Regions from separate parts of the Exiguobacterium sp. s127 genome, predicted to be linked through region 1. Evidence: riboswitches for the same ligand, from Rfam matches in the RefSeq annotation. Region 1 holds a riboswitch; each other region holds the start of a gene.
What was found. Region 1 has a riboswitch for thiamine pyrophosphate ahead of KNP98_RS08615 (thiamine phosphate synthase). Riboswitches for the same ligand answer to the same signal wherever they lie in the genome.
Positions count from the first base shown of each region.

Region 2: linked by a shared signal. The riboswitch ahead of thiD (bifunctional hydroxymethylpyrimidine kinase/phosphomethylpyrimidine kinase) and the one ahead of KNP98_RS08615 (thiamine phosphate synthase) in region 1 are both predicted to bind thiamine pyrophosphate.
Region 3: linked by a shared signal. The riboswitch ahead of tenA (thiaminase II) and the one ahead of KNP98_RS08615 (thiamine phosphate synthase) in region 1 are both predicted to bind thiamine pyrophosphate.

Region 1 is NZ_JACSMO010000005.1:128,476-138,474, reverse strand. Features, by position in the region: gene KNP98_RS08635 (ThiF family adenylyltransferase) at 1-305, opposite strand, end outside; gene KNP98_RS08630 (thiazole synthase) at 302-1,066, opposite strand; gene thiS (sulfur carrier protein ThiS) at 1,069-1,272, opposite strand; gene KNP98_RS08620 (NAD(P)/FAD-dependent oxidoreductase) at 1,256-2,260, opposite strand; gene KNP98_RS08615 (thiamine phosphate synthase) at 2,257-2,847, opposite strand; TPP riboswitch at 2,937-3,039, opposite strand; gene nagZ (beta-N-acetylhexosaminidase) at 3,106-4,338, opposite strand; gene KNP98_RS08605 (OsmC family protein) at 4,335-4,760, opposite strand; gene KNP98_RS08600 (MFS transporter) at 4,966-6,153, shown strand; gene KNP98_RS08595 (C40 family peptidase) at 6,371-6,868, shown strand; gene KNP98_RS08590 (hypothetical protein) at 6,962-8,047, opposite strand; gene KNP98_RS08585 (hypothetical protein) at 8,058-8,870, opposite strand; gene KNP98_RS08580 (ATP-binding cassette domain-containing protein) at 8,867-9,547, opposite strand; gene KNP98_RS08575 (GntR family transcriptional regulator) at 9,540-9,920, opposite strand.
Region 2 is NZ_JACSMO010000007.1:60,374-70,372, reverse strand. Features, by position in the region: gene KNP98_RS10445 (hypothetical protein) at 1-251, opposite strand, end outside; gene KNP98_RS10440 (YitT family protein) at 384-1,253, shown strand; gene KNP98_RS10435 (CHASE3 domain-containing protein) at 1,494-2,102, shown strand; gene KNP98_RS10430 (ArsR/SmtB family transcription factor) at 2,192-2,557, opposite strand; gene KNP98_RS10425 (hypothetical protein) at 2,644-3,081, opposite strand; gene thiE (thiamine phosphate synthase) at 3,102-3,740, opposite strand; gene thiM (hydroxyethylthiazole kinase) at 3,730-4,500, opposite strand; gene thiD (bifunctional hydroxymethylpyrimidine kinase/phosphomethylpyrimidine kinase) at 4,481-5,290, opposite strand; TPP riboswitch at 5,407-5,517, opposite strand; gene KNP98_RS10405 (murein hydrolase activator EnvC family protein) at 5,579-6,853, opposite strand; gene KNP98_RS10400 (murein hydrolase activator EnvC family protein) at 7,057-8,508, opposite strand; gene KNP98_RS10395 (VOC family protein) at 8,769-9,176, shown strand; gene KNP98_RS10390 (type 1 glutamine amidotransferase domain-containing protein) at 9,230-9,742, opposite strand; gene KNP98_RS10385 (hypothetical protein) at 9,767-9,934, opposite strand; gene KNP98_RS10380 (Ohr family peroxiredoxin) at 9,965-9,999, opposite strand, start outside.
Region 3 is NZ_JACSMO010000002.1:257,946-267,944, forward strand. Features, by position in the region: gene KNP98_RS04370 (ABC-F family ATP-binding cassette domain-containing protein) at 1-1,280, opposite strand, end outside; gene KNP98_RS04375 (DUF1002 domain-containing protein) at 1,562-2,443, opposite strand; TPP riboswitch at 2,631-2,736, shown strand; gene tenA (thiaminase II) at 2,811-3,512, shown strand; gene KNP98_RS04385 (sporulation protein) at 3,663-4,436, opposite strand; gene KNP98_RS04390 (class I SAM-dependent methyltransferase) at 4,535-5,719, shown strand; gene KNP98_RS04395 (BrxA/BrxB family bacilliredoxin) at 5,752-6,177, shown strand; gene KNP98_RS04400 (transporter substrate-binding domain-containing protein) at 6,964-7,737, shown strand; gene KNP98_RS04405 (amino acid ABC transporter permease) at 7,798-8,454, shown strand; gene KNP98_RS04410 (amino acid ABC transporter ATP-binding protein) at 8,468-9,190, shown strand; gene KNP98_RS04415 (GNAT family N-acetyltransferase) at 9,249-9,785, shown strand; gene KNP98_RS04420 (HD domain-containing protein) at 9,778-9,999, shown strand, end outside.

The sequences.
Region 1 (9,999 bases):
ACATGGGCTATAATCTCGACTTCCTGATTGATGGCATTTAAGCGGCGCTCCGCGGCGATTGCTTTCGGGACATGCTGCGCGGCATCGTCCTCCGTGTAAAGGTGCTGCCGCTGGAGATTACTCCACTCGACGTAATCGCGGTCGACGATCGTCAGCTTGCCGATTCCGGCCCGGACGAGTTGTTCGGCACTTGCCGTTCCGAGTGCACCCATACCGATGAGGAGGACATGTTTTTTTGTCAGCTCATCCTGTCCCGCCTGACCGAACGGACGAAACCGGGTTTGCCGTGAATAACGATCCGTCATCGACTCATCCCTGTCTCGGGACTGCTCGCCGTCGCGTACCGTTTCTTTTCGATTCGTCCCGCTTCAAAGCCAAGTCGTCCCGCTTCGACGGCAAGCTTCATCGCCTGCGCCATCTTGACCGGGTCTTTCGCATGGGCGACAGCCGAATTAAGTAAGACGGCGTCTGCGCCGAGTTCCATTGCATAGGCGACATCGGTCGGTGAACCGATTCCTGCGTCGACGATGACCGGGACCGTCATCTGTTCGATGATGAAGCTTAAGGCCAGTGGATTAAGAATCCCTTGTCCGGATCCGATTGGGGACGCGGCAGGCATGATGGCGTGACACCCGAGTTCTTCCAGTCTTCGTGCCAACAACAGATCGTCTGACGTATACGGTAAGACGGTGAATCCTTCTTTTAATAATTCTTCCGATGCCCGCAACGTTTCAATCGGGTCCGGTAACAGCGTTTTATCACAGCCGATGACTTCGACTTTGACCATGTCGCACAGTCCGGACGCGCGGGCGAGTTTTGCCAGCCGAACCGCTTCTTCCGCTGTCTTCGCCCCCGCCGTGTTCGGTAATAAATGATACTGACTCAAATCAAGCGCCTCTAAAAAGTTCGGTTGACTCGCTTCGAAGATATCCATCCGGCGCACGGAAAAGGTCAGAATGTCTGCTCCCGATGCCTCGACTGCTTGCTGCTGTGTCGTCACGTCGGGGTATTTGCCCGTTCCGAGTAATAACCGCGACTGAAATGTCGTTTGACCAATCGTTAACATGATTAACCGCCTCCTACGAAGTGGACGATTTCAAATGAATCGCCTGTTTGAATGGGTGTGTTTTGGTATGCTGTCCGCTCGACAATCTGTCGATTTTGTTCGATGATGACCATTTTTTCCGTCAAATTGAGATGATGAATCAATCCGTCGATTGTCGAAATCGTTCCGTCAAGCGTATACGGTTGACCATTAATGGTGAGTTGCATTCGTGTTCCTCCTCGATTCATGTAATGAAAACGGACAAAGCTCATATTTCGGCGTGATTCCCGTTACCTCGTCTGCCAGGACGGACGCCGTGATCGGGGCGAGTAATATCCCGTGCCGATGATGCCCGGTCGCGACGAATAGGTGCCCGACTCCCGGGACCTGCCCGAGATAAGGCAATCCGTCCGCTGTTTGTGGACGAATCCCGGACCAGATGTCCACGATTTCCGCTTCTCTGATTGCCGGGAACAGTCGCGCCGCCGCCTGCAGGAGATGTTCAATCCCGCTGACGCTGACCCCTGTCGTCTCGTCACCGATCCGTTCCGTCGCCCCGATGATGATCCGTCCGTCAAACTTCGGGACGAGGTACACGTCGTCGCTAAACAACGTCTCGGTCAAGACATGCCCCGGAAGCCGGACGGCGAGGCATTCGCCTTTGACCGGTACCGTCGCGATCTCGACACCACTCGTCGCGAGTAATGCTTCTGATCCCCAACCGCTTGCGACCACGACGTTACTGGCTTCACGCTTACCGTTACTCGTCGCAACGCCGACGACGGTCGCCCCTGCCCGGAGCAGTCCTGTGACCGTTGTCTGTTCTTCAATCACACCTCCGCGGACTTTAATCGCGTGACGGAGCGAACGCGTCAACTGGACGGGATCGATTTGACCGACGGATGCAAATTGAATTTCCTCATGGCCCCGAATCAACCGAAAGGGATTTTCTTTATAGCCACTATCAATGCCGGTCTCATTAAACAGCTCACGGACGAGGTCGGGATAAAGCTGTCGACTCGCTGCCGCCAGTTGATGTAAGGCAGGGATCAGTTCATGATCCGTCGCAAGCATGCCGGCTGCCGCTCGCGTCGTTCCTTCGCCACACCGGCTTTGCTCAAGCACGCGTACCGCTTGTCCTCGTTTGAGCAATTCGTAGGCGAGTGTCAAACCGATTACGCCTGCGCCGACGATTAACGTCCCTTTTGCTTTCATTGATCAAGCACCTCGCGATACGACCGGACTGCTTCGACCGGATTTGCCTGACCGAGAATCCCTGACATCACAGCGATGCCAGCAACGCCGGTCGCGAGGACACCCGCGACATTCTCCGGCTGAATCCCGCCAATCGCGATGACGGGGACTTTTGAAAACGTGACGATTTGCGCGAGTGCCGCTAGTCCGCGCGGGGCGACGTCCTGTTTTGACGCCGTCGCAAAGACATGACCATACATGACGAAGTCGCTGCCCGTCTCAAGCGCTTCCGTCAAGGAGTGGATTGATCGGCCGATCTGTAGCTCGCTGAATTGACGCCGCACGACAGCGACGGGAATACTGCGTGATGTCAACTGGACACTTGCCTTCGTCACGAGGGCGACATCAAGCCGGTCATGGACGATTAGTTTTTCACGTGGAACACCGGCGCATACTAGCGCCTCGATCAATTGGACGAGTCGGTCCGCCGACCAACCCGGTTCCCGGATATGAATCATGTCGACATAAGGCACAACAGCCGGCAAGACTTCTAGAAGATGTGTCAGCTCTTTTGTCCCGGTCGTCACAATATGTAACTTCGGACGCATACCTTCTCCTCCTTGCTACACAAAAAGGACCACCCCATGAACATGATGGAGTGGTCCGAAGAATGTCCAGGTAAGACCTGAGACAGGATGATAATCAGAAGCCACTTCCCTCCGCTAGTACGAACTAGATCAGGTTCAAAGGGTCCGGATATTTCCGTCTCAGTCTGCTGCGAGACTCCCCTAGTGTAGAACTATTTAGTGTTGGTTGGTTCATTCGTAGTCTACCATGACCGCTCGCTTGATTTCTAGTCTGACTTGTCAGTTCAGCCGATCCGTGACCGTTTTGACCTGTTCCGTCAATTGTTCACGCGTTGGAATCAGCTTCGTGTCTGCTAAATCATACGTTTGTTTTAGACGTAAGACACGTGTCACCTTCGCGTCGAGGTCAGCCCGTGATAACGACTTGTCCTTGATTCCCTGCATGATCGCCGCATGAACATCCGTGTAAGCACCGGCTTGCGAGAACATCGCCATGTCGGCACCACGTTCGAGGGCGAGGCGCGCAGCTTGGGCGAGACCATATTGTTTCGTGATCGCGCCCATTACGAGGTCGTCCGTCACGATGACGCCATCGAACTTCAACGCTTCACGCAACAGCTGTTGCATGACCGGCTCTGATAACGACGACGGATTGTCTGGGTCGAGCGCCGGGAATAAAATGTGTGCGACCATCACCATCTCCGCTCCGGCATCGATTGCCGCTTTGAACGGGACGAGTTCCAGTTGCTCGAGTTGCGCTTTCGTCTTCGTCACGGTCGGTAAGCCGACATGCGAATCGACGGTCGTATCCCCGTGTCCAGGAAAATGTTTGATGACCGGCACGACGTCTTCCGACTTAATTCCCTGCATTAACGGGACACCGAGCCGGGCGACATCATCCGGCTCAGCGCTCAGTGCCCGGTCCCCGATGATCGGGTTCGCCGGATTGCTGTTGACATCAAGAACCGGGGCAAAATCCATATTGAATCCATAAAACCGTGACATCGCACCAAATGCCTGTCCGGTCTTTTGCATCAATGCCGGATTGTTTTTCTGACCGAGCGTCAAACTCGGAGGTAAATGAAACGCTTGATCCGGGACACGGCTGACACGTCCTCCTTCTTCATCGAAACCGAGGAACGCGAGCGGTTCGGCGGCTTGTGCGTCCTCAATCGCTGCCGTCAAGGTTTTTAGCTGGGCGTCTGACGTGATATTGCCTCCGAGTAACAGGACACCGCCCAGCGCGTGATCGCTTAACAGACTTCGGTCTGCGTCCGATAACGTTGTCCCGCTGATCCCGATATACAGCAATTGATCGACCTTTTCAGCAGTCGAGAGTTTGGCGAGCTGACGTTTGATGTCTTGCTCCGCCTGTTCGGCAGCCGTCGGTTCGTCAGCGACCGGCTGTTGCTGACTCGTCTTCGGTTCCGGTTTCGTCTTCGGTTCTGTTGCTGGTTCACTCGCGCATGCCGTCAAAAAGCAAGCCGTTAAAAGCACGTAAATCGGTTTCAAAGCGGTTCCTCGTTTCGGACGCCATTGATTGAATAATAGACTTCAATTTCAGCATTCAGTGATTTCGAGACAGAACAGTATTTATCTTTTGATAACGACACGGCCCGGCGGACTTTATCGTCCGGTAAGTCGCCTTCGAGACGATAATGAATCGAAATCGTCGTAAAGCGGCGCGGGTGTTCCGTCGCCCGTTCTCCCTCAATGTCCATCTCAAACGAGGTTAACGGTAAACGCATTTTTTCTAAAATGGAGACGATGTCCATCCCCGTACAGCCGGCGACGGCGTGCAACAACAATTCAGTTGGCCGCGGTGCTCCGTTCTGACCGTTATTTTCAGGTGCTGCATCCATTGCCAGTTGGTGTCCGGACTCCGTCATGCCACTAAAGCCCATCTTGTGATTCCATGTAATCGTCGCTTGCATTTTTCTCACTACCTTTCGATTTTTAGTTCGGTGCGATTCGCTCTCCTTCATTATAGCGTAGTCTCACCTGAAGAAAATTGACATGCTATTCAAAATAATGCTTCTTTTCCTTCGACAACCGATTCCCGTTCACCTGACACACGAATCATGCTATTCTGAAAAACGATAGTTTCGCGCTGCTTAGCGCTAGAATTGAGGAATTGATATGTCATCTACTACCCGTTTACGTAAAACGGACTGGCTTTTAATCGCCACCCTCTCCTTACTGACGTTCGTCTTAGGCACAAGCGAATTCGTCATCGTCGGGATTTTATCAGAAATCGCTTCGGCCCTCGGAATCACGATTGCGAAAGCCGGGACACTCGTTTCCGCCTTTGCGATTGCCTTCGCGATCGGGACACCGGTCACGATGTCGATCACGGGACGCTTCGAGCGTCGCAAATTAATGCTCAGCCTGATCTTTGTCTGGGTCGTCTTGAACTTTTGCAGCAGCATCGCCGACACCTACTCGCTTCTGCTCGCAACACGGATCGTCACCGCCGTCCTGACCGGTGTCCTGATTTCGCTTGCAATGGTCGTCGCGAGTGACAGTGTCCCGGTCGCGAAACGCGGTGTCGCCGTGTCGTTCATCTTCGGCGGCTTTACGCTCGCGAACGTCTTCGGTGTCCCGATCGGCACGTTTATCGGGCAACACGCCGGTTTTGAAGCGACGTTTTGGCTGACGACAGCCCTCGGACTGATTGCTTTTTTCGCCGTTTTCAAAGTCGTCCCGCGGCAACAGGCGACGGCGTCAAGTTCCGTTAAGGATCAACTGCGCCTGCTCGCGAACCCACGTATCATGATTGCCTTCTTCATCCCGTCGTTTGGATTTGGTGCGACCTATGTCGTCTACACGTACCTCGTACCGATCCTCGAACTCGAACTCGAGCTGCCGCGGGCCTGGATCAGTCCAATCCTCCTCGCGTACGGCGTCGTCTCGATTTTCAGTAACATTCTGGCCGGGAAAATCGCCAGTCATAATCCGATCGGTCGGTTACGGTTTGTGTTCGTCGTGCAAGCGTTCGTCTTGGCGGCCTTATATGTCACGACGTCATCCGTCACGCTCGGACTGATCAATATCGCTTTGATGTCACTGATGTCGATTTTATTGACGACATCGACACAAATCTATCTGATTGACTTGGCGGAAAAGTTCAACCCGGAAGCAAAAGGACTCGCTGCGTCCTTGATGCCGGTCGCAAGTAACGTCGGGATCGCCTTCGGCTCCGCGCTCGGTGGACTTGTTTACGCGAGCGGACCGATGATGAACACGGCGCTCGTCGGCGGACTCGTCGCCTTGGTCGCTGCACTGTTGACTGCGGTCAGCTTCCGACTCGACCGACGCGCATCATAAACGAACTGAAACTAAAGGATTCTCACTTCACTTGTTTCCTAGGATGCAACGTGAAGGGAATCTTTTTTTGTGCCTTGTATCCTCAAAAAAGTAGTTTCTCAGCCCGAACCTTACAAGATTGTTAGGGACTCGTTGCCAACTTGTTGCTTTATTTGTAAATCTACATGGTACGCTGAAACTAGCTTTTCACCCTAACTTAATTAAAGGAGTTTTTTTCATGAAACCGTATTATGCCATCACATTAACGGCCTTACTTGTAACGGCTTCCGTCAGTCCAGTCGTTGCGTCTGCCGCAACACCAACAAAAGTCGAGACGAAAAAACCGTTGTCCGAAAAAGCACTCGCGAATAAGAAACTTGCGATCGCAAAACTCGCCACGTCACTGATCGGTACGCCGTATAAAGAAGGCGGCACGACGACAAAAGGATTTGATGCTTCAGGCTTCACGCAATACGTCTATCAAAAAAGCGGCTTGACGCTGGAGCGGACGGTTGCAAAACAGGCTGCCATGCCGTTGAAAACCGTCACACTTAAAAAAGCGATGCCGGGTGACTTGTTGTTCGTCCAGGCGAAAAAAGCAAAGACACCGAACTTCGTCGGGATCTATACGGGCAAAAACACGTTTGTCGCCGTGACGACGAAGAAGGTCGAAGCCCAGGACCTGACATGGAGTTATTATACGAAACAGGACATCCTCATTAAATCGTACCAATGACAAAAACGCGCGGCTGACTTCAATGCAGAGTCAGCCGCGCGTTTTTACTTATTTTTCGAACTCTATGCAACAAGTTTTCAGCCTTAATCACAATTATTTTACAACGAGTTCATTTAATATTATGTCTTGTCGCTTTAATCGATCTTTGATATTGCCTTCATAAATTACGTTTCCCGACAATGGATCAATCACTTGGACGTTGAAGATGCCGGTCCCTGTATTCAACCCCGTGTAGATTACTCCGTTTTCTAGTCGGAAATATGTACTTGAGCCGTCAGCCCCCTGCCATTTGTTAAAATCATTTGAATGACGAGTCAGCTTCTTACTATCGATATCATATACAATCCATTTGAAGCGTTCCTGATCAGCATCTATAAGCGCAACAAGTTTTGTTCCATCCTCGATGAGTTCAGATTGATACAGATCGATTGAATCTAGCGCAGTCAGAGATTGAACCGTTTTTCTATCACTGATGTACGTGTTTCGTTTAGTCGCGTCCAATCCATTGATATCTCCTTCTGTTTGATAAACGATTTTCTCACCGTTAATCCCAAGAACATTGAAGTACTCATTTGATGTCTTCGGTAAATCGACTGTTTGAATCGTATCTGCTTTTAAGTCGAACTTAAAGAAATGATTTCCTACATTCGTTGGATCTTCATCTACGACATAAACATACAGGCTGTCACCAGAACGTTGGAACGGATTGAATTGCACTTCCCCTTTGTACTTGATTCCAGCTGGTGCTGATACTATTTTTTTAAAGAGGCGTTGTTTTTTTTGATTAAAATATTGTAGTTCCCATCGTCCCTCTTTCTGCAGACGCATCGCATAGACAATACCATCTTGCTCTAACGTATTAACCGAATTAGGGGCAATGAAGCGGCGGAACGCACGGGGAGCGTCGATGATGTCAAAAGGATTTTTGAAGAGTTGATCCACAAAATCATGTGTTGTTTTTTGCACACGACCATTCAGCGTGATCTCATAATCCATTGGCTTTAGACCACGATCTAAGATTTCAGCGTGGATGGACTGGACAGCTTGTTGTTTCGGATCACCTTTGACCGTCTCGATTACAAATTCTGATTCATCCATCGAATGAATGAACCATCCGTAAATGCCAATCGTCAAGAAACTGACGACAGTCAGAATGAGTACAAATTTAAAATTTCGCATGGTTTCCTCCTTAAACTGTGATTTTCCATTTTAACAAACGCAAACTTCTCCAAATTGTATAAATAAAATACAACGTAAATACTGACAGAACGATTGCTCCGAATTCTTCTTGAAGCAACCCGTCAATCATTTCTAAGCTATACTGCATACTAACTAAAATAACTATTAAAGCAACTAGTTCAATGATGATGAACAGCATTCCTTTTGACTTCCCGTATGACCGTTCAAGCAGAACGAACAGGAACAAGAAACTGACGATGAACAGCGATAAGATAACCAGCACAAATAAATCGATTAAGTTCATCATGTATAATTTATTGAGGCTCCTTGAGAGACCGAGCGAACCTGACTCCCTGTACCCATCTTTAATTAACCAGTTGAAGATCCCATGACTGAGTTGAATCACCGTCCACTGTAAACCAAGGAAACTGACAATCACGAGTACGAGAGAAGTAAATTTTGCGAAAAAGATTTTTGCGCGACTACCTGGTAGTAGTAATAACCGATATATGTACTTGGATTCGCCTAGCCAATCCCGATACCAGATTTGAATCGCATATAGCAAAACAAACGCAACCCCGATCATAATGATATAACTGAAATAAGAACTGGCTTGTTCAAACGATAATTTCCCGATTTCTTGAATCGCTTCGACTTCAGACAGTTTTGCACTCTTCATGTAACTTTGGACTTGGCGTTCATGGTAAATGATTCGTCCGACAACAATTAAGATTTCGATACTCGCAATCGCAAGAATGAACGATACGATGATTTTCCAGCTTCGTTTTAACTCTTCATTCGTCAGCATCAGATATTGTTTCATCGTTGATAGACCTCCCGCATGCGGTCTTGGACTGATTTCCCGTACATTTCCCGCATTTCTTCCGTATCGTGTTCATCGATAATCCGACCATCCTGTAAAAAGACGACCCGATCAATCAAATGTTCGACTTCGACGATTTCATGCGTCGTCATCAAAATTGCACGTCCTTCCATGAAATGACTCGAAAATAGCCAGGCAATTTGTTCTTTCGTAAATAAATCAATTCCTGCGAATGGTTCGTCAAGCAACAAATAGGGACGATCAAGTGCAAAACCGAGCACCAAACTGAACTTCGCCTGATTTCCTTTTGACAGTTCTAAAATCCGGTCGGTCGATAACAGCTTCAACAGCCCCATTAATTCTTCAGCGACCTTCGGATTCCAGTCCGGATAATAATCACTCATGTAACGCAAAGCATCTCCAATCGTCATGTAAGAAGGCATCGTTTGAAGATCGGGAACAAAAGCAATTTTTTCACGCGATACTTCACCGTCAACCAGCACTGTTCCGGCGTCGATCGGCACAAGACCCATAATCGCTTTTAAAATCGTCGATTTCCCTTCCCCGTTTAAACCGATCAGGCAGGTGATACTGTCTGGGCGAACTGAAAAGGAAACCCCTTCTAAAATCGGTTTCTTACGACCATATCGTTTCTTTAATCCATGGACTTCAAGCATCAATTTTCCTCCGTTCCGTTGATTGATAAACGGTTTCGACTTTCGTAACGACTTCGCCGAGCGGTATCTGAATCGCTTGGACCGCCTCGATGAATTGCGCAACTGCTTCGTCCAACATCTCCGTCCGGACTTTTTTTACAATGTTTTGATCCATCGTGATTTTACTCGGGACGTTTCGTTCTGTCGTAATCAATTGCTGGTCCTCCATTTCTTTGTATGCTTTTTGAGCCGTATTCGGATTAATTCCGAGTTGCGCAGCGGTTTCCCGCCGCGATGGAATTTCTTGCCCGCATTTTAAGTCTTCTGTCGCGATTCGTTCCTTGAACCAGCGGACGACTTGAAGATAAACCGGGCTTCTTTGGTCAAATTGCACGTGCCCTCGACCACTTTTCACCGTTCGTTGTATTAAAACAGTAATACACTTTCTTTCTGTATCATATCGATAGTACAGT
Region 2 (9,999 bases), on a different contig from region 1:
TAACGTAAGGAGACGGTAGTCCCTTCAATCTTTACTTGTTTAAGTGCGTCTGAAAATGGAAATCGTTCAATAAATCCTGTCATTGCATTTGTATTTGTAACCGATGTTCCGACATATCTGGTGACCAGTGCTCCATCACGCCACTTATTGTCAGGGGATTCCCTCGAGTAATGCAACATAAAAACGGAACCTGCGCTTAATCCAATGAGCGCACAGCATAAAAATAAAAGGATTTTTTTCAATTCACTCAATTCCTTTCGACCCGCGTCACATTTTTTTTACGATATTTTTCAGTTGAGGGGTTGAATTTAATGCTATATAGGCGTACTCTTGCAGGCAGATACTTTACAAAGGAGGAGCATGAGGATTTCTCATCAATCACAATGAAGACTAAACAAACGAGCAAGAAAAAACGAACAGAAAAAATCAGTTTCCTTTTAATCGGTACACTTCTTTACTCCCTTTATATCAGCCTTTTATTATCTCCAAATGACATTGGATCTGGCGGCATCATGGGAATCACACTTATTTTCCAAGAGTTGTTCAATACGCCTATCGGACTGACCCAACTTGTCTTGAATATCCCGCTTTTCTTACTTGGTTTTCGCTTCTTAAGAAAACGATTCATGCTACTTTCAGGAATTATCGTCCTTATTTCTTCATTTTTAATTGATTGGATTCCAACACAAGTGGTTCCTGAGTCATTAAACGATCCTCTCGTCGCCTCCATTTTTGCAGGGTTAGTTTCCGGACTCGCAATGGCATTAATCTTCTTTGGCGGCGCTTCGACAGGTGGACTCGACATCCTCGGAAAGTTCTTTTATGCCCGCTTTCATAACTGGCCGCTCCCGCGTATTTTTTTAATGCAGGATTTAGTGATCTATATCTTAGTTTGGCTAGTCTTCGACTTAAAACATGTTATGTATGCATTAATTATGAGCTTCGTTCGCGCCAAGGCGTTGCAAACGGTCTATAGTTTTTACTCTGCTTCTAAACAATGTATTATCATTTGTGAAAAAGCAGATGAAATCAACGACGTCATCACAAAAGAACTTGGTCGTGGTGTCACGATTCTCGATGCGCGCGGTGGCTATTCCAACCGGACAAAGAAGATGGTTTATGTCGTCGTACAGAATAATGAAATCGTTCGTCTTCAGGAAATTGTTTCTTCTGTCGAACCTAATGCCTTCGTCACCTTCTCTGAGATTCATACCGTCTTCGGAAATTACAAAGAACATTCCTACTCTTTTTAAATGAACCGCACACGATGAAACGACACCCCCTGTCATGAGGTGGGTTGTTTTTTGTAAACGAAGGCTGACCCATCATATACGTCTACGTTTGGTATCGCTTCAGGTTTCATCTCAAAATATAAAACGATTGGATCCCCGTAACCAAAAGATGTTCCCCTAAAAAATAGATAACTCTTCACTTTTTGGGAATTAGTGGTTAAGCTAATGACATTACCAGTTAGCTTACGAAGGAATGATTGCATGAATAAACTTTGGCGCTACCGCATCTCTCTCATTCTTTTAGTCAGTTTGTTCGCTTCGATTCCTCTCATCTATGCCTTGACAGGTTATCGTACCATTTCAAAAATGACAGAAGAGATGCACGCCCATAACATCCCGATGATTAAACAGGTCGACCAACTCGTCGAATACAATCGGGATCGGGCAAATGCCGTTCGCGGCCTATTGCTCTATGAAGACGACCGCTACATTGAACAATACTACTTCTGCACGACCAAAATTCATGATTTACGCCGTGTGCTCAATGCTTCGAACGAAACACCTGTACCGATTAAAGATTTATTGGTCCGTAACAATGCATGGGAAAAAGAAATCGAAACCGTTTTCAGCCTTTATGAAACAAACGGTTCACAGGCAGCTACCGCTTTAGCGAAACAATCGACGCAGACCACGCAGACCATTCTTGAAGATCTTGCTCAAGTTAAAGATCAATTGTATACCGAATTAGATCAAGAACTCGAAAATACGGCGCTCGTGACAGCATCCTATAAACGGATGTGCTTTAGTCTATCCATTTTAGCCTTTCTACTCATCAGTGTGACCATCACGTTCTTCCATCGAATCAAATAATCTGTTGTTTCATACGATTAGCTTCGTGAAAAAGCTAAAAAACGCACCGCAGTTCTTTATCGGACTGCGGTGCGTTTTTTATATTTTTCTCAAGAAGAAGCCTTTCCTTCATTCACATGCTCCATTGCCAAATGAACTAACGACGAGACATGATGGTCATCAAGTGAATAATAGACAACTTTTCCTTCTTTACGATATTTGACGAGACCTTGTTTCAATAACGTTCTTAAGTGATGCGAAGCCGTCGCAATCGAACAATCAACTGATGCCGATACGTCACAAACACAAAGTTCTCGCTCGACCGTCAATGCATAAGCGATTCGTAGACGCGTTGCGTCCGATAACACTTTAAACAATTTCCCAATCTCAAGCGTCGGGATTTTCTCAACGGCATGACCAATTTCAGTAGCACGTTTTTTATCGATCGCAATCGTCTCACAGCGTGGTGCCTCCACTGTCTTCACCTCTCCTCCAAACTATTGCACCATCCTAAAACAACAAATGCAAGTAAGATGACTACGATGATTCGCGAGGTGAAGATTCATTTCCGATGTTTTTTTTGGATTGTACGAAAAACTGCCCATCCCCCTAATCGATTCCCGATATCCCAAACGATTCGATTAGTATCGACAGCCCGTACACCGATATCGATGATACTTGTATTTCGCAATCGCTCCTTATATCGATTCGATAGGAAGCGTGGTAACGGTACTTGTAACATCACTCGATAAAATAAATCGAGGTGTGTATGGCCCCAGATTTCCGTAGCGATGGATGCCGTTTTAATCAACAGCGGCCGTTTATATCGTTGTTGGTGTTTGTTTTTTAACAAAACCGCCAATTCAAATGCATAACGATTCGGATAGGGAAACAATTTCCAACCTAAATGATACTTTCCACGGTTGTCGATTCGAATGATTTGTGGTTCGATTCGATACCGAATCCAGCCTCCCCGAAAGCGAATGACTTGCCATTTCACGTACATCACCTCTTCAGTGATTATACCCGGTCTGATACTATTTGACGCGCAGTCTGAACCGCCTCTTTGAACTCTCGTGCCGCACGTTCAATATCTGGTGCTGCGAATAAGGCAGAGACGACGGCATATCCTTCAAGCATCTCGAATAAGTCGGGCACCACATGATGTGTGATTCCACCAATCCCGACGAGAGGAAGGGAAACAGCCCGGCGAATCGCCCGGAGTGTTTCGTTTGTCATCTGACTCGCATCGTCTTTTGTCGCCGTTGGATAGAGCGACCCTACGCCAAGATAAGTTGCCCCGTCTTGCTCTGCTTCGATTGCCTGTTCAACGGTGGAAACAGAAACCCCAATCGTGGCTTCCGGTAACAGCTTACGTGCTTCCTTCAAAGGGATGTCCTCTTGCCCGATATGCAGACCTGCACCGACGATTTGTGCGATATCAATCCGGTCATTGATGATGAGTGGGACGCCGTAACGAGACATCATTTTCTTCAAGTCACTCGCTTGTTCGAGAAATTCTTTCCCTTGCGCCTGCTTTTCACGAAGCTGGACCATCGTCGCGCCACCTTTTATTGCTGCTTCGACCGCATCAATCAAGGCAACGTCCGGGTGAAAGCGCCGATCTGTTACCGCATAAACCGTGTAATCATTCTCCACTGGTCAATACCCCTTTCAAACTTTCTTCTGTAGTCAAGCTGATTGCGTTGAACAACCCCATCCGGAAATCACCAAGTCCCGCTGCTTCATCTGCGACTTCACCCGCTTTTCCCATTAAATACGTCCCATAGGTCGCTGCTTCGAATGCATCATACCCTGCTCCAAGTAGGGTTCCGATGAGCGATGCCGTCATGCAACCTGTCCCTGTAATGTGTCCGAGTCGTGGCGTTCCTACGGTTAGTTTTACTTGTCGCTTGCCGTCTGTAATGAAATCAACCGGTCCCGTTACGACGAGAGTCGTCCCGAGCCGTCCAGCAAACTCATGGACGACTTGAAAATCTAATGTCTCTCCGGAAGCGACATCGACTCCTTTTGAACGTCCGACTTGACCGATGAACGTCTTGATTTCAGAGACGTTCCCCTTAATGACCGTAAAATGAATTGCTTCGAGTAACTCTTTCGTGAATTGTGTCCGAAGTGTCGTCGCCCCCATTCCGACTGGATCTAAAATAATCGGTTTCTTCAATCGGTTAGCCGTTTGACCTGCCAACAATTGCGACGCTCGTGAAGCTGCGTTCAATGTCCCGATATTGATAACGACAGCATCTGCATGTCCAACCATTTCCTCGACTTCTAGGATATCTTCCGCCATGACAGGTGAACCCCCGAGCGCAAGGGTCATATTGGCACACTCATTAATCGTGACCGCATTCGTTAAATGATGAATTAATGGTTTTTTATCATGAATGGTTGTAAGCATCCGTTTCCCTCCAAATGTCATAAAAGTGATGTGTCGGTCCGATTCCGTTCCCTAAGGCAAATCCATGCCGGATTGCTTCAGTTACGTACCGTTTAGCATAAATCACGCTATCCTTCAGGGAATCTCCCAGCGCAAGACGTGCCGCAATCGCGGAAGACAATGTACATCCAGTACCATGTGTATGCTGGCGTTTTAATCGTGCCTCCTGAAACAGATGATGCCTCCCTTCCGTGTATAAAATATCCGAGGCATCCGTACTTTCAAGATGACCGCCTTTTAACAGGATAGCGATGTCTCGTTTTTGTGCGAATTCCGTCGTCGCCAGCTTCATTTCATCAATTGTCGAAATCGCTTGCCCTAACATGCGTTCCATTTCCGGAATATTCGGGGTCGTCAAGGTTGCAAGCGGCATCAAATGCTCCATTAATGCTTGTTCAGCATATTTCCTTAACAGCGCATGCCCCCCTTTTGCGACCATCACGGGGTCTAAGACGACTGGTCCCTGATAATGTTTCAAACATTTGGCAATGACTTGAATCGTTTTTTCATTCGAGACCATCCCAATTTTAACGGCATCTACACGAATATCGCTAAAAATCGAGTTCAACTGGGCTTCGACAAGCGTTGGTGATACATCTTCAACTGCTTGTACGCCTAACGTATTTTGCGCTGTGATAGCAGTAATTACACTCATACCGTAAACCCCAAGAGCAGAAAAAGTTTTTAAGTCGGCTTGAATTCCAGCTCCACCACTAGAGTCTGATCCAGCAATCGTCAGTACATGTTTCATCGATAGACCTCACTTTCTATGAGAGCACAAGGAGAAAGCGGAACGAAAAAAAGCGCCGTCCGCTGTAAAAAAGCAGACGACGCCATGAAAAACCAACGAGTGTGGTCACTTATTCATGTCTTCAATCTCAACTTTCCTACGCTGGTATTATCCAGATCAGGTGATAGGGTCGAAAACAGAATGGTTTTCCTCTCAGCCAGATTCCTCCAGCTCCCCTAGTTGCTCATGATTTAAATTTCTCTTTCACTGTAGCATAGCGCCATAAAAAAAACGAGCCGAAGCTCGTTTTTATAAGTATGCTAATGGATTAACTGTGTTAGCTGGTCCTGTCGCACTGTATTGGTAACCACCAATATGCAATTCAAAATGAAGATGTGCGCCCGTCGAGTTTCCCGTATTTCCGAGCGTACCGATTTGTTGCCCTTGCGAGACCGTTTGTCCAGCATGAACTGATAATGAATTCATATGCGCGTAAACTGTTGTATACACTTTCCCATTCAAGAAATGTGAAATCATCACGTGATTTCCGTACGGTCCACCGCTTCCTGCTGTGATGACCGTTCCTGAAGCTGCTGCGACGATTGATGATCCGACTGACCCTCTAAAGTCGACACCATTATGGAAAGTATACCCATTCGCACCACTCGCTGGTCCGAATCCTTGTGAAACACTTCCTGACGCAGGGCGAACGAACTGCGCCGAACCACTCGGAACACTAGCGACTGGCGTAGCACTTACGACCTTCTTAGACGTCCCGGCGTTGTTTTTTTCCGCCGCCTCCGCCGCCTTTTCCGCTGCCGCTTTTTCAGCTGCTGCCTTTTCCGCTGCTGCTTTAGCTGCTGCCTTTGCTGCCGCAATCGCACGTTCTTGCGCTTCTAATGTCGCTTGAAGTTCTTTCGCATTCAGAAGTTTTGTCGTAAATTTTGTTTTACCTTGACGTAATTTTTTTAAGGTTGCACTACGTGCTTTCATTTGCTGTTTGAGTTCCTTTTTTTGAACCAAAAGGGCTTCTTTTTCTTTCACTCGCTCTTCCTTTTTATCCACAAGCGTCGCTTTAGCATCAGCTAATTTTTTTTGCGTTTCAAGGTAAGCAGAAATCATCTTGTCATCTTGTTCAGCAATTTTTTTCCCTGCCATCACACGACTAAAGAGATCGCCAAGATCTTTCGAACCAAAAATGACTTCTTCCCATTTAATCGAATTCCCATCATTTTCTTGAAGCACACGAAGGCGGTCTCCTAACAGCTCTTCCTGGCGTTTTAACATTTCTTCATAATGGATAATGTCTGCCTCAAGCTCTTCAATTCGTTCATTCAACTGACGAATCTGTTTATTTTTTTCTGAGACACGAAAAATATTTTCATTGATTGCTGCATCAATCGCATTGATTTGACGTTGCTCTTTTGAAATTTTAGATTCTTGTTTTTTGATTGATTTTTCTAGTTTACGTTGTTCAGCTGCATTATCTGCTTTCTTTTCTTTGATTGTAGCCGCTTGAGTGATTGGGGTGTTCGTCAATAATAACGTCCCTAATAGTACGGTAGAAAATAACTTTTTTAGCATATGTGAGTTCCTCGCTTATGTATGAATTCGATTTTTGAAGTCCTGTTCCGTAGTGAAACTATCTGAAATTGATTATAGCACCGTAATAGTTTCAGAAAAATTTCATTTACATTTCAAATGAAAACGTTATTTTGTAATATAACAACTAATTATTCAAACTGTATAAAAAAGAACCTCTACAATGTAGAGGTTCTTTTACGATTTTATAACATTGACATAGGATTAACACTATTTGCAGGGCCTGTTCCGCTGTAGATATACCCACCGACATGAATTTCGAAGTGTAGGTGTGGTCCAGTCGAGTTACCCGTGCTACCAAGTGCACCGATTTGTTGTCCCTGGCTGACACGTTGTCCTGCACGCGCATTCAATGAACTCATGTGCGCGTAAACCGTCGTATACGTTTTTCCGTTCAATTGGTGAGCAATCATGATGTGATTTCCGTAAGGACCACTACTAGAAGCCGTAATGACAGTTCCTGTTGCTGCTGCGACAATTGGTGTTCCAACCGGTGCACCAAAGTCGATTCCATTATGGAATCCATACCCATTTTCACCACTTGCTGAGCCGTATCCTTGTGTAGTCGCACCACTTGTCGGATGAATGAACAATGCTGAAGATGCAGCTGGAGCCGGAGCTGGATTCGGTGCTACTGGTGCTGGTTTTGGTGTTACAGGCGCTGGTGTCGGCGTTGATTGTTTTGTTGAATTCGTTGTTGCTTTTTGACGCGCTGCTTGTTTTGCAGCTTGCTCGGCTGCCGCTTTTTCTGCTGCAGCTTGCTCAACTGCTGCCTTTTCTGCCGCTGCCTGATCGGCTGCTGCTTGTGCTGCTTGAGCTTCAGCACGGGCTTTTGCTTCTCGTGCTTCTTGTGCTTTGCGCTCTTTTTCAATCCGTGCTTCACGTTCACGTGCCGCTTTTTCTGCCGCGATTGCTTTTTCTTGCGCAATCAAGATTTGTTGAACTTCTTTCGCGTCCATCAACTGTGTCTCAAATTTCTTTTTTTGCTTCTTAAGTTCTTTAATGCGTTTGTTTCGTTCACTGATTTGTTGTTCGAGCTCTGCCTGTTGACGCTTTAATTCTTTTTTCTCTGTCACAAGCTTTGCTTTTTTATCTTTAAGTTCTGCTTGGGCATTCGCTAATTTCTTTTGCGTGTTCTGGTAATCCGTAATCATCTTATCATCTTGTTGTGAGATGGATTTCCCCGCTAGCACACGGCTGACGAGATCTCCGACATCTTTCGAACCAAAGATGACTTCTTCCCATTTAATCGAATTACCATCATTTTCTTGCATGACACGTAAACGATCGCCGAGCAATTCTTCTTGACGTTTCAGCTTGGCTTTATATTTTTCGATTTGCTTACCAAGTTCGACGATTTCAGCTTCTGTCGCCTTGATTTGACGATCTTTTGCTTCGACGGCAAACATTTTTTCATTCAATGCTTCGTCTAAACGATTCACTTCTTGTTGTGTCTTCGAAATTTTCTCACCTTCGTGATTCACAGAAGACTCAAGATTTTTTTGTGTATTTTGGTTTTCTTGTTGCTTTTGTTCGTTTTTAGCTTTTTGTTCACTTAAATCATCTGCTGATGCAAAATAAGGAGTTGATGAAAGGACAAGTGCGGAAACGATGAGCGACGTAAACGTTTTTTTCATGTAGTATTCCCTCTTTTTCTCTATAATTTTATTGTAGTCAAAAGTATGCTTTATTTAAATTTCATTTTAATGTTTAAATTTTATAAGAACGTTTTTGATTATAGCATTCATTTTGCCTCTATTATATTTCAGTGAGATTTCATTTTGTATAAGTTTATTGGTTAATTATGTAATACGATGAAGCTCCTTTAGTGAAAATACCTGCGCGTTGCACCTTGAGGGAAGTTTTGGCACACTAGTGGTGTAAGGGAGGAATTATAGTGAAACTTGATCATACTGGAATTGCCGTCCGTGATATGCAAGAAGCCATTACTTTTTATACAACAATTTTAGGAGGGAAATTAGTCCGTGAATATTCAAACCCCGCTCCAGGCGTGGCATCGAATATCGCTGTCATTGAATTTGAAGATGCACACATTGAACTACTGACACCAACAAGCGCTGACAGCCCAATCGCTCGTTTCTTAAAACAACGTGGTAAAGGGGTACATCACATCGCTTACCGCGTTGACGATTTAGATCAAGCGATTCTCGATGCAAAAGAACAGGGACTTACGTTCCTCGAAGATACGTACCGGTCAACGCCTTTTGGCCGTCGTTTGATTTACATGAATCCGAGGCATTCACATGGGGTCATCACTGAGCTTTGCGATTACCCAAACGCTTAACGCAAAAACAAATCCCCTACACGACCTGTGAAGGGGATTTGTTTTGCATGAACTTATGCGAGCTTCGCTAACATTTCACGGTTGAACGCCGGAATATCATCTGGTTGACGACTCGAGACGAAGTTATCATCGACGACGACTTCAGTGTCTTCGAAATCAACCCCAGCATTTTCCAAATCGATTCGGATTGATTTATACCCTGTCATCTTGCGCCCCTTAACAATTTTAGCGTTAATCATTAATTGTGGACCATGACAAATCGCGAAGACTGGTTTCTTCGACATATCGAACTCTTCTACGAAAGAGACAAAACGTTCGTCTTCACGTAATAAATCTGGTGAAAATCCACCCGGAATCAACAGCGCATCATAGTCTGCCGGTGATGTTTGATCAATCGTGACATCAACAGAGACTTTTGCATCTTCTTGTTTACCAACGAGTTCTGCACCTTTTTCTGAACCGATGACTGTCACTTCATGACCTGCCCCTTTTAATGCGTCGACTGGTCCTGTGAACTCGACATCTTCGAAATGGTCCGCGAGTACGACTGCTACTTTTTTACCCATTAAAATCATCCCCCAATGTCTATATTACTTATCTTGTCCACGATCGCGAGGTGAAATCGGATCATCCGGCATAGCGTTCTTTCCTTCAAGAATTTCCTCTTGTTGCTCGGATGACAGTTTGCGTTCTTGTTCAGTTAAACGCTCTCGCTCATCTTCTAACTTTTCGTTTGGACGGTCAGTTTCTTTTGGCATACTGATTCCTCCCGTAAAAAAGAATAGTTTTTATTCGCTTAATGCTTCTACCACTTTTACCGATA
Region 3 (9,999 bases), on a different contig from region 1:
GAGCGAGCTGTTCCTTCGTCCGCCGAAACGTGTGAGCGGAAGTAATCGATCAGTCGCTCTTCACCCGGCATATCGACGTGTTGCGATAAAAATCCGACCTGATTTGACGGACCACGCGTGACACGTCCGTTCGTCGGCTGGAGTTGTCCAAGTAAGACACGTAATAACGTCGTTTTCCCACTTCCGTTCGCACCGACGATTCCAATCCGGTCACGTGCCGCGGCTTCGAAATCGAGCGACGCGAACAACTTCCGGCCGGCGACGGAAAGCGTGACATCCTCAAGACGGTAAACGATTTGACTGAGTTGCCCTTGCGACGAAAAGCGGATGTCAGGCACCGCTTTTTCCAGGAGCGGCCGTTTGAGTCGCTCAATCCGTTCGAGTGCCCGTTCCATGGCTTTTGCTTTTCGGAACAGTTTTTCGCTTGGCGGAGAGGCTTCATTTGCCCACTGGCGCAAGCGCCGAATCGCATCCTTCATCTGTTTGATTTTCTTTTGTTGTTCCGTGTAGGCGTGGAATTGTTCGAGGAGCAGGCGTTCTTTCGCGACCGTGTACGCCGAATAATTTCCTGGGTAGATTGTCAGTTCACCATCTTCAAGTTCAGCGATCAAGTTGACACTTGCGTCAAGAAACACGCGATCATGCGAGACGATGATGACAGCGCCCGGATAACTGTTTAAAAATTGTTCGAGCCATTCGATTGCTGCGAGATCGAGGTGATTCGTCGGTTCGTCGAGAATCAACAAGTCTGGTTCCACCAGCAGCATCCGGCCGAGGCAGATTTTCGTTTGTTCGCCACCACTTAATTGAGAAAAGGGACGTGTCAGCAAGGCATCGAGGTGGAGTCCGTTAATCATGCGCTGGATTTTCGAGTCGAGCAGGTAACCGTCCTGTTGTTCGAATTGTTCGGTCACACGCGTATACTCATTTAGCACATCGTCCAGGTGGTCAGCACTTGCCATTTGTTGTTCAAGCTGATGCATCGTCGTCCGTAAGGCGACGATTTGGGCAAATGCGGTCCAGAGAACATCAAGGCCCGTCAATTCTTCTGCGAACTGTGGAATTTGAGCCAAATAACCGATGGAAAGTCCTTTTTTGAGATAAAGGGTTCCGCTGTCCGCTGTTTCGAGTTGCGCGATTAAACGCAGTAACGTGGTTTTTCCGGTTCCGTTTCGACCGATCAATCCGATGCGGTCAGCTTGTTTAAGATAGAGCGAGACATCGGTTAAGACGGATGCTCCCCCAAATTGTTTTGTCAGGTGTTGGATGTCGCAAATCATGATCAGTAACTTCCTTTCATGCGCATCAAAAAACGGAGAACGCAAATAGCGCTCTCCGTTTACCGTAAAAGGTGCGCTTTGCTTTATTTTTCAGATGGATGTTCCTAAGAAAAGGGCAGACTCGTCCTTTAGAACGCCATTTCATGAAAAATCGCGCGCAACAGATAAAGTTGTTCCATCAACCATTGCTTACACGCAGCAAAACCCATCTTTTACACCACCTTTTCGTTTCGATAAAGTTAGTTTACCATGTTTTGAACTGAAAATGAAATCGTTTTCAGTTACTTGAACAGTCCGGAAATCGAGTTGAAGAACTTACTTAAGCCGTCAAACAGTTTTGCAAAAAATCCTTTCGTTTCTTCGGAGGTCGCGAACGCGTGGATATCTTGCCCGGCACCCTTTAATCCGGTCTCGATTTGTCCCCAGTTCAAGTCAGCTTTCTCCATTTGACTGAACAATGACGTCAACCGCTCCATTTGGGCGTCCGACAACTGGATGTTGTTATTTTGAATGACTTGGATGATGACATTCTCGATATCGACTTTGGTTTCCGGCTTTTGTTTGGCGATCTCTGCTTTGATTTCATTCATCAGTTCGGCGACTTTGTCCGTCCCGACCGTTTTTCCGACATCGGAAGTGACCGATAACTCTTGTTGGGCTAAATCTTTTCGTTCATCCGTCAATTTAATGCCGGTCTCAGCCGACGTTTGATCGTATGCTTTCATGATCCCCGTCAAAGCAGAGGTCCCGGTGACTTTATAAGGGGAAGTGATTGTGATGTCGGCGTCCGTTACGCCTGCAGTGACGAGCGCGTTCAAGTACATGTCTTTTGTTACCCAGGTAATGTTTTCGGTCGCGACAGATAAACCGTCGCCTTTTTCAGCGAGTTCGATTTTTGCGGAAGAGTACATATTGCCGCCGAGTTGCGATTGGGGAACGTTTTTCCCTAAATATTTTTCTTCATCCGCTGCCGTGGCGATGACGGGCGTAATGCCTTCCGGCGCATTCAATCGGGCGAGTACCCAGGCTTTATCCTTTGCCCCGAGCGATTCACCAAGCGTGATGATTGTTTTATCGACGACTTGCTCTGCTGAAGCAGCAGTCGGTAGAAGTAAACTTGTCGCTAAAAGCGTCGTGGTCATGATTTTTGTTGCTTTATTCATAGTATAAATCCTCCGAGTATAGTAGGTAGTATCAGGTGCTAATTTCATTGTAAGTGACGTCTTCCAGAACGGAATCGGTCTTGAGGCGGAATGAACCGCCCACCTCGTGTCCCTAATCCTATACTACATTTCATTTAAAATCCTGATCATGTGACTGAAAAAATGATATAGTGAAGAGGAATTAAATAATGACCACTAGGGGAGTCGGTAGGCCGACTGAGACGACGAAGACGTTTGGACCCTTTGAACCTGATTAAGTTTGGACTTACGGAGGGAAGTGGCGTGAATATCTCTCTTGTTGTCTCTTCACGTCATGCCCTGTTCGTAGGGTGTGGCGTTTTTTGATTCAACAAAAGGGGGAATTAGGTTGAAATTCAGTCAAGAAATTCGGCAAGCCGCAAAAACATATTGGGACAGCAGTTTTTCCCATCCATTCGTCACAGGCATTGGTGACGGGACGTTACCGCTCGAAAAATTTCGACATTATGTCATGCAGGATGCGTATTACTTAAAACATTTCGCAAAAATTCAAGCCCGGGCCGCCTCAAAGGCAACGGATTTTGCGACGATCGCGGAACTCGCGGAACATGCGACATCGACCTATGCGGCTGAGCTATCACTCCATCAATCGTTTTTTGAACCGCTCGCTATTACGGAAGCGGATTTAGCAGCGTTCGAACCGGCACCGACTGCGTATGCCTATGTCTCACATATGCATCATGCGAGCGAGGGGACACTCGGGGAAACGATTGCAGCGATTTTACCGTGTTACTGGCTTTATTATGAAGTCGGACAACAACTGTTGACGAAGTCACCGGCGTCACCGATTTATCAACAGTGGATTGCAACATACAGCTCGGAATGGTTCGAACGGGTCGTCTTTGAACAGGTCGACCGGCTGGATGCTTTGGCGGCGCAAGCGACTGAAGCAGAACGGGAACGGATGAAACACCATTTCGTCAGAAGCTGTTATTACGAATTGATGTTTTGGGAAATGGGCTGGACGGAAGAAACGTTTGAACGTCTCTTTACACAAGTTACGCGTCAACCAAAAGTAACGAAACGATAAGTACAGCTTTAGCCGCTGTTGATCAGCGCGATCAGACGGCAGACTGCACAAAACCTGAGCAATTTTCAGCTTTCGTAAAGAAAGTCATGGCAATCGCTCAGGTTTTTTTGTTGGTGGATTACAGGCATGATGAAAATTCTGGTAAGGAAATCAGCTGTACCGTTCAATCAAATCGTTTAATTGTTGTTTGACGGCGTTTCGGTCCATCAAATCGTGGTTCGATAAGGATAGCTTCGTCATCGTCTCATCCGCACCCGCCATCTCACTGAAGAGCGAACCTAAGTCGTGGGCACGACGGTCGATTTGCAAGACGATGTCGATGCCGGTACGGTCTTGGAGCATGATGAGTTCGACTTCATCGAGTTTATGGGCGAAGTACGTATTGCGTGCCGAATACTCGAGTTCCTGGGCGATCGGTAAATCCTTCCGGTAACGCCCGGGAAGTTTTTCCGTGTCCGCTTTCTTGAGTCGGAAGCCAAGTTCTTCCATCGCTTCTAAGATAACGGATTGGAGGTCATTGGCTTGGACGATGATGGCGTCCCGGTCTGACGGATCGACCGCCTGGGCGATATCGAGACCCGTTTCAATCCATGACTTCGATTGACTGACCGAGAGCGGCGTATTGAATGGTACTTGAAGCGTAAACGGAATTTCGCGTTCGACACCTGCTTCAATCGTAAAGGCGGCTTCGTTTAGCGAAAAACGATCGAGTGTGAACGTCGTAAATGTCGTGCTGTCCCTGACTTCTTCTTTATATTGTGTATTAAACGCTAAATAAATCCGATCGATTTCTTGGTCGACATTGCCGCCTTTAATATGGACGGTTCCGTGAATCTGTCCGCCTGGCTCACAGCGTTCGCTGTCGAGTCGTGTATCGACTGTGGCGGCACCGATTCCGATTTGTGATAAAAGTTTTTTGAACATCGTTCGTTCCTCCTTTAATGATGAAGCTACCTTACTTGTCGAATAGGGTGGAATTTGCTACAGTTTCGAAAGAACAATCAGAAAAGGACGGGACTACAGTGGAATTACACCAAGTAAAAGAATTACTCACTCAAAAGCTCGAGGCTGCTGCTCTCGTGCATGCAACGATTAGTGGTCCGCGCCAAAAGTCGAATGATCTTCGAAGAATCAAACTAAAACCGATTCTATTGAAAGATACGTATGCAATCCAGTTAGAGTTTCAATATGAACGGATAATTAAACACGAAAATTTGTCGGTTGATGAATTTTTAGAACGACTCGACGGATTGATGGAGGAATTCCGTCAATTTTTATTCCGTTTCGAGACGGAAGAAGTTCAGTTCCAGTTATCCAAAAAAATGAAAGTATCGTTAAAAACAACGCAACAGTCACCCCTGCAAGCAGAACTGTCGCATAACCGTAAAAAAAGTCATCTCCTTGAAGATGGTGTCGTCGTTCCGTTTTTAGTCCGACTCGGTGTCATGACGGAAGACGGACAAGTCAAACGGCAAAAGTACGATAAATTTAAACAAATCAATCGGTTCCTGGAGTTCGTCGAAGATAGTATTTCCGCGTTACCGACAGACCGAACGTTACGGATTCTTGATTTCGGTTGTGGAAAATCGTACTTGACGTTTGCCTTGTATCATTATTTAAGTGTCGTCAAAGGCTTCGACTTGAAAGTGACCGGACTTGATCTCAAAAAAGAAGTCATCGAAGAATGTACAGCGATTGCGCGCGATCTCGACTATACGAATCTCGAGTTTCGTGTCGGGGACGTCCATGATTATAACGAAGATACAGAGGTTGACTTAATGGTGACGCTTCATGCCTGTGACGTCGCAACGGATGTTGCACTTGCCCGCGCCGTTGATTGGAATGCGTCTGTCATCTTAAGTGTCCCGTGTTGTCAAAAAGAACTCAATCGTCAACTCGACTGTTCACCACTCGACGTCATGTTGCAACACGGGCTGATTCAAGAGAAGTTCGCTTCGCTTGCGACGGATTCGATCCGTGCCGAAATCTTGACGCTCGTCGGTTACGAGACACAATTGCTTGAATTCATTGATTTAGAGCATACACCAAAAAATGTCTTGATTCGTGCGTATAAAAATGACCGTCAGCCGTCGGAAGAAAAAATTGACCGTTACGTCGCCTTCCGTGATCTACTACATGCGAAACCATATTTGGCGCAAGAATTAAGCGGCAGACTTGGACAGATTTCATCTAAACTCGTACAATAAGGAAGAGAACGAATAAGGGAGGAATTAGACCGATGGATTTCCAAATGTATTTTGAAGACGTCGTCCAGACAGCACGTAAAGAAGCGGCAGCTGCTGGTTTTGAAGAATTAACGACAGCTGAAAGCGTCGATGACGCGATGAAGCGTGAAGGATTGACACTTGTCCTTGTCAACTCAGTATGTGGATGTGCAGGTGGGATTGCTCGCCCGGCAGCTGCTTACGTCAATCGAATGGAAGGCGTGAAGCCAGATCATTTCGTAACGGTGTTTGCGGGACAAGACCGTGAAGCAACGGACCGGGCACGCGAGTACTTTGAAGGGTATCCACCTTCATCACCATCATTCGCTTTGATGCAAGATGGCAACATTCTTTCGATGGTTGAACGTTTCGACATCGAATCGTTTACTGCAGAAGAAGTTGTTGAAAAATTAGAGTCATTGATTGAAATTTACGCATAAGTGAATCAACTGGAGCCGTGTTTCTTAATTGAAACACGGCTCCAGCATGTATACAAACGCTTATGAAGAGTGAACATGCGACATCTAGGTGCGATCCATTCGCTTTTCGCGGTTCTAAAGCGATTCAAGACAGATTGCGCTCTAAACCGTCTGCATGTCTGGATTTCCTTCACGGTATTTCCTAAAGAGCGTCACGTTTCGTTGACTCCTACGGGAAAAAGTGCGTTTTTAACGCACTTTCAGAGGCAGGCAAGACCCTGCTCGTTGTCCATTAGGACCAAGGAGCAACGGCTTGCGCCTCGCCCGAGGAAAGCAACGAAAAAAACGCTTTTATCGCCCAATGGCACTTTGACTACAGTCTAGAGCCGTGTTTCTTAATTGAAACACGGTTTTAATTTGTCGTGAAAGTGAGTGTGCGCGAAAGAGATGTTTTTTTAGCAGTCCCCCTGAAGCAGAGGCCGACTTATTGAAAGAGCAATGAAAAAAGAAAGACGAATCGAATCAATAGCATCCCCTTTTTCGAGTTAGAAAGTACCCATGATTAAAATCCGAGGATAGCAATAAAAAATGTAAGCGGATTCAAAAGTGGTTATTTACTCATGTTTTGTATAAAAAGAATCGATTTATGCATTATTACGAGATAATTATACTTTACAATGAATAAATATTCGTATATCCTAAAAGTAATAAATCGGATCAGAGCTATTTAGTATTGAATTAGAAAAAAACATAAGTCATACTATTGTTAAAGTTCTGACAATTGAGCGTTGGAAGGGGAATTTATTCATGAAAAAATTAGTAGCAACGGCAATGGCAGGCATTCTCGCACTTACGATGGCAGCATGTGGTGCATCAGATGATTCATCAGGCGGTTCAAGTGATGACAGTAAAGTATTAACGATGGGAACGTCAGCAGATTACTTCCCGTTTGAATACATCGATACGGCGAAAGGGGACGACATCGTTGGATTTGATGTCGCAATCGCAAAAGAAGTTACAAAAAACCTCGGTTATGATTTGAAAATTGAAGACATGGAGTTCGGTAGCTTACTCGGAGCACTCAGCTCAGGTCGGGTTGATTTTGTCATGGCAGGAATGACACCGACAGACGAGCGGAAGAAAAACGCTGATTTCACAGATGTTTACTTCGAATCAAAGAACCTCGTCATGACAAAAGACGAAGCGATTAGTTCGGAAGATGAACTGAAAGGTAAAAAAATCGGCGTCCAACTTGGATCGATTCAAGAAGGCATTGCAAAAGATCGTTATAAAGACAGCGAAGCCGTCTCGTTGAATAAAATTCCGGAAATCATTCAAGAACTCAATACGGGTCGGATTGATGCGCTCATCATCGAAGATGCTGTAGCGGTCAAATACATGGATCAAGACGAATCGTTAAAAACGTATGAAATTAAAGAAGACGGACCGACGGGTTCAGCCGCCGCTTTCAAAAAAGGCGACAAGATGCGTGACGAGTTCAACAAAGAGTTGAAAAAGATGATCGATGCGGGTGAAATCGACAAACTTGCAGAAGAATGGTTCCAAAAAGAAGCAAAATAAGAGAAGCACATAGGGGTGGGGGTAAACCCATCCCTTTTGCGCGACGTTAGGAGTTTGGTTATGATAGACTTTACAAAGATTCAAGATTCAATCCCATATATTCTGCAAGGGATTCCAGTTCTGTTCCAAGTCGTGCTCGTCGCTGCCGTCGCAGGGATGTTGATCGGAATCATCGTGGCAGCCCTTAAAATTACGAAAAGCAAATTCATTCGCTTCATTGGACACGCGTATACGGCAGTCTTTCGTGGAACACCCTTGATTTTGCAACTGGCAATCATTCACTTCGGTTTACCGCAACTGACAGGTTACGTCACGACAGGCTATCAATCCGCTGTCATCGCCTTTTCATTAAACTCGGGTGCTTACATCTCGGAAATCATCCGGGCAGGAATTCAAGCAGTCGATCGTGGACAATGGGAAGCAGCGGATGCACTCGGTATCCCATACATGAAACAATTGCGGTCAATCATCTTACCGCAAGCGTTCAAAAACATTTTACCAGCCATCATGAATGAAATGATTACGTTAACAAAAGAGTCGGCACTCGTCTCGACAGTCGGTGTTCTCGATATTATGCGCCGAGCGCAAGTCGTCGGTGGAGAAAAAGCATTGTACTTCGAACCCTTGTTATTTGCGGGACTCGTCTATTTCGTCCTTGTCATGGGATTGTCCTTGATTGGTCAACAAGTCGAAAAAGCTATGAGAAAGAGTGGGTAATCAGATGGAACCTATGATTCAAGTCACCGATCTGTACAAACAGTTCGGAAAGTTAGAAGTATTAAAAGGCATCACGACGACAGTCGGCCGTGGGGAAGTCGTCGCAGTTATCGGACCGTCGGGTTCAGGGAAGTCGACGTTCTTACGTTGTATCAACCTTTTGGAGCAACCGACAGGTGGAATGATTAATGTCGACGGCTTCGAATTGACAAAACCGAAAGCGAATATCGCGAAAGCGCGTCAAAACATCGGGATGGTGTTTCAACAGTTTAACCTGTTCCCTCATAAGTCAGTGCTCGATAACTTAATTTATGCCCCAATCAATGTCCTCGGTTTATCAAAAGAGGACGCAATCAAACGTGGCGAAGTATTACTTGAACGCGTGGGTCTCGCTGAAAAACGGGATAATTTCCCGAACCAGCTATCCGGTGGTCAAAAGCAACGTGTTGCGATCGCGCGTGCCCTCGCGATGGAGCCGAACGTCATGTTGTTCGATGAACCAACATCAGCACTCGACCCGGAAATGGTCAATGAAGTCCTCGATGTCATGAAGCAACTCGCGGAAAGTGGGATGACGATGGTCATCGTCACGCACGAGATGGGCTTCGCAAAAGAAGTCGCCGACCGTGTCCTGTTCCTCGACGAAGGCATTTTGATGGAAGAAGGAACACCGGTCGAGTTGTTCGATCATCCGAAAACCGACCGTGCGAAAAAATTCTTGGAAAAAGTCTTATAACACATAACCGCCATCTCTTTCATCAAAGGGGTGGCGTTTTTTGAGGAGGATGAATGAAGTGAAGTTACTAGAGGGGAAAGGCATCCGGCTGACACGTTTCCAAGCGGCAGATACGGACGTCTATCGGGGCTTTCTTGACGATGCGACGTTTGCACGAAACTTGAGTGCGACACCATATCGCTTCTTGTCAGATGAAAAAATCAACGGGATGCTTGCGAGTGATGCCCATGAGACGTTTCGGTTCGCCGTTCGTCGGACGGATGCCGAGCGTCTGATTGGTATCGTCTCCCTCGAAGATATCTTATGGTCGAACGGGACGGCTTGGTTGATGATTGGAATCGACCTAAGTGAAACCGGGAAAGGGTATGGGCGAAAAGCATTACAGCTATTACTGCGATACGCCTTTTATGAGCTCAACCTCGAGCGGATCCAGTTGACGGTCTTTGCCTATAATGAGCGTGCGATTGCATTATACGAACGACTCGGCTTCGTCCACGAAGGCACGTACCGGCAATTTTTAAAACGGGATGGTAAGCGGCATGACATGTTGCTTTACGGATTGTTGCAGACGGAGTGGGAGGATTTTTATGATTAACGAAACGGAACAGTTCGTCCGTGCCTTTCACGCGACGGATTTTTCAGGACATGACTATGCCCATATCGAACGGGTCCGGAAAATGGCTTTACAGATTGCTGCGACGGAAGGCGGGGATTTGTTGACGATTGAACTGGCGGCACTCCTGCATGATGTCGCTGACACGAAACTTGGGGGAACACTTTCTTCCGTCGATGCGTTTTTATCCGGGAAA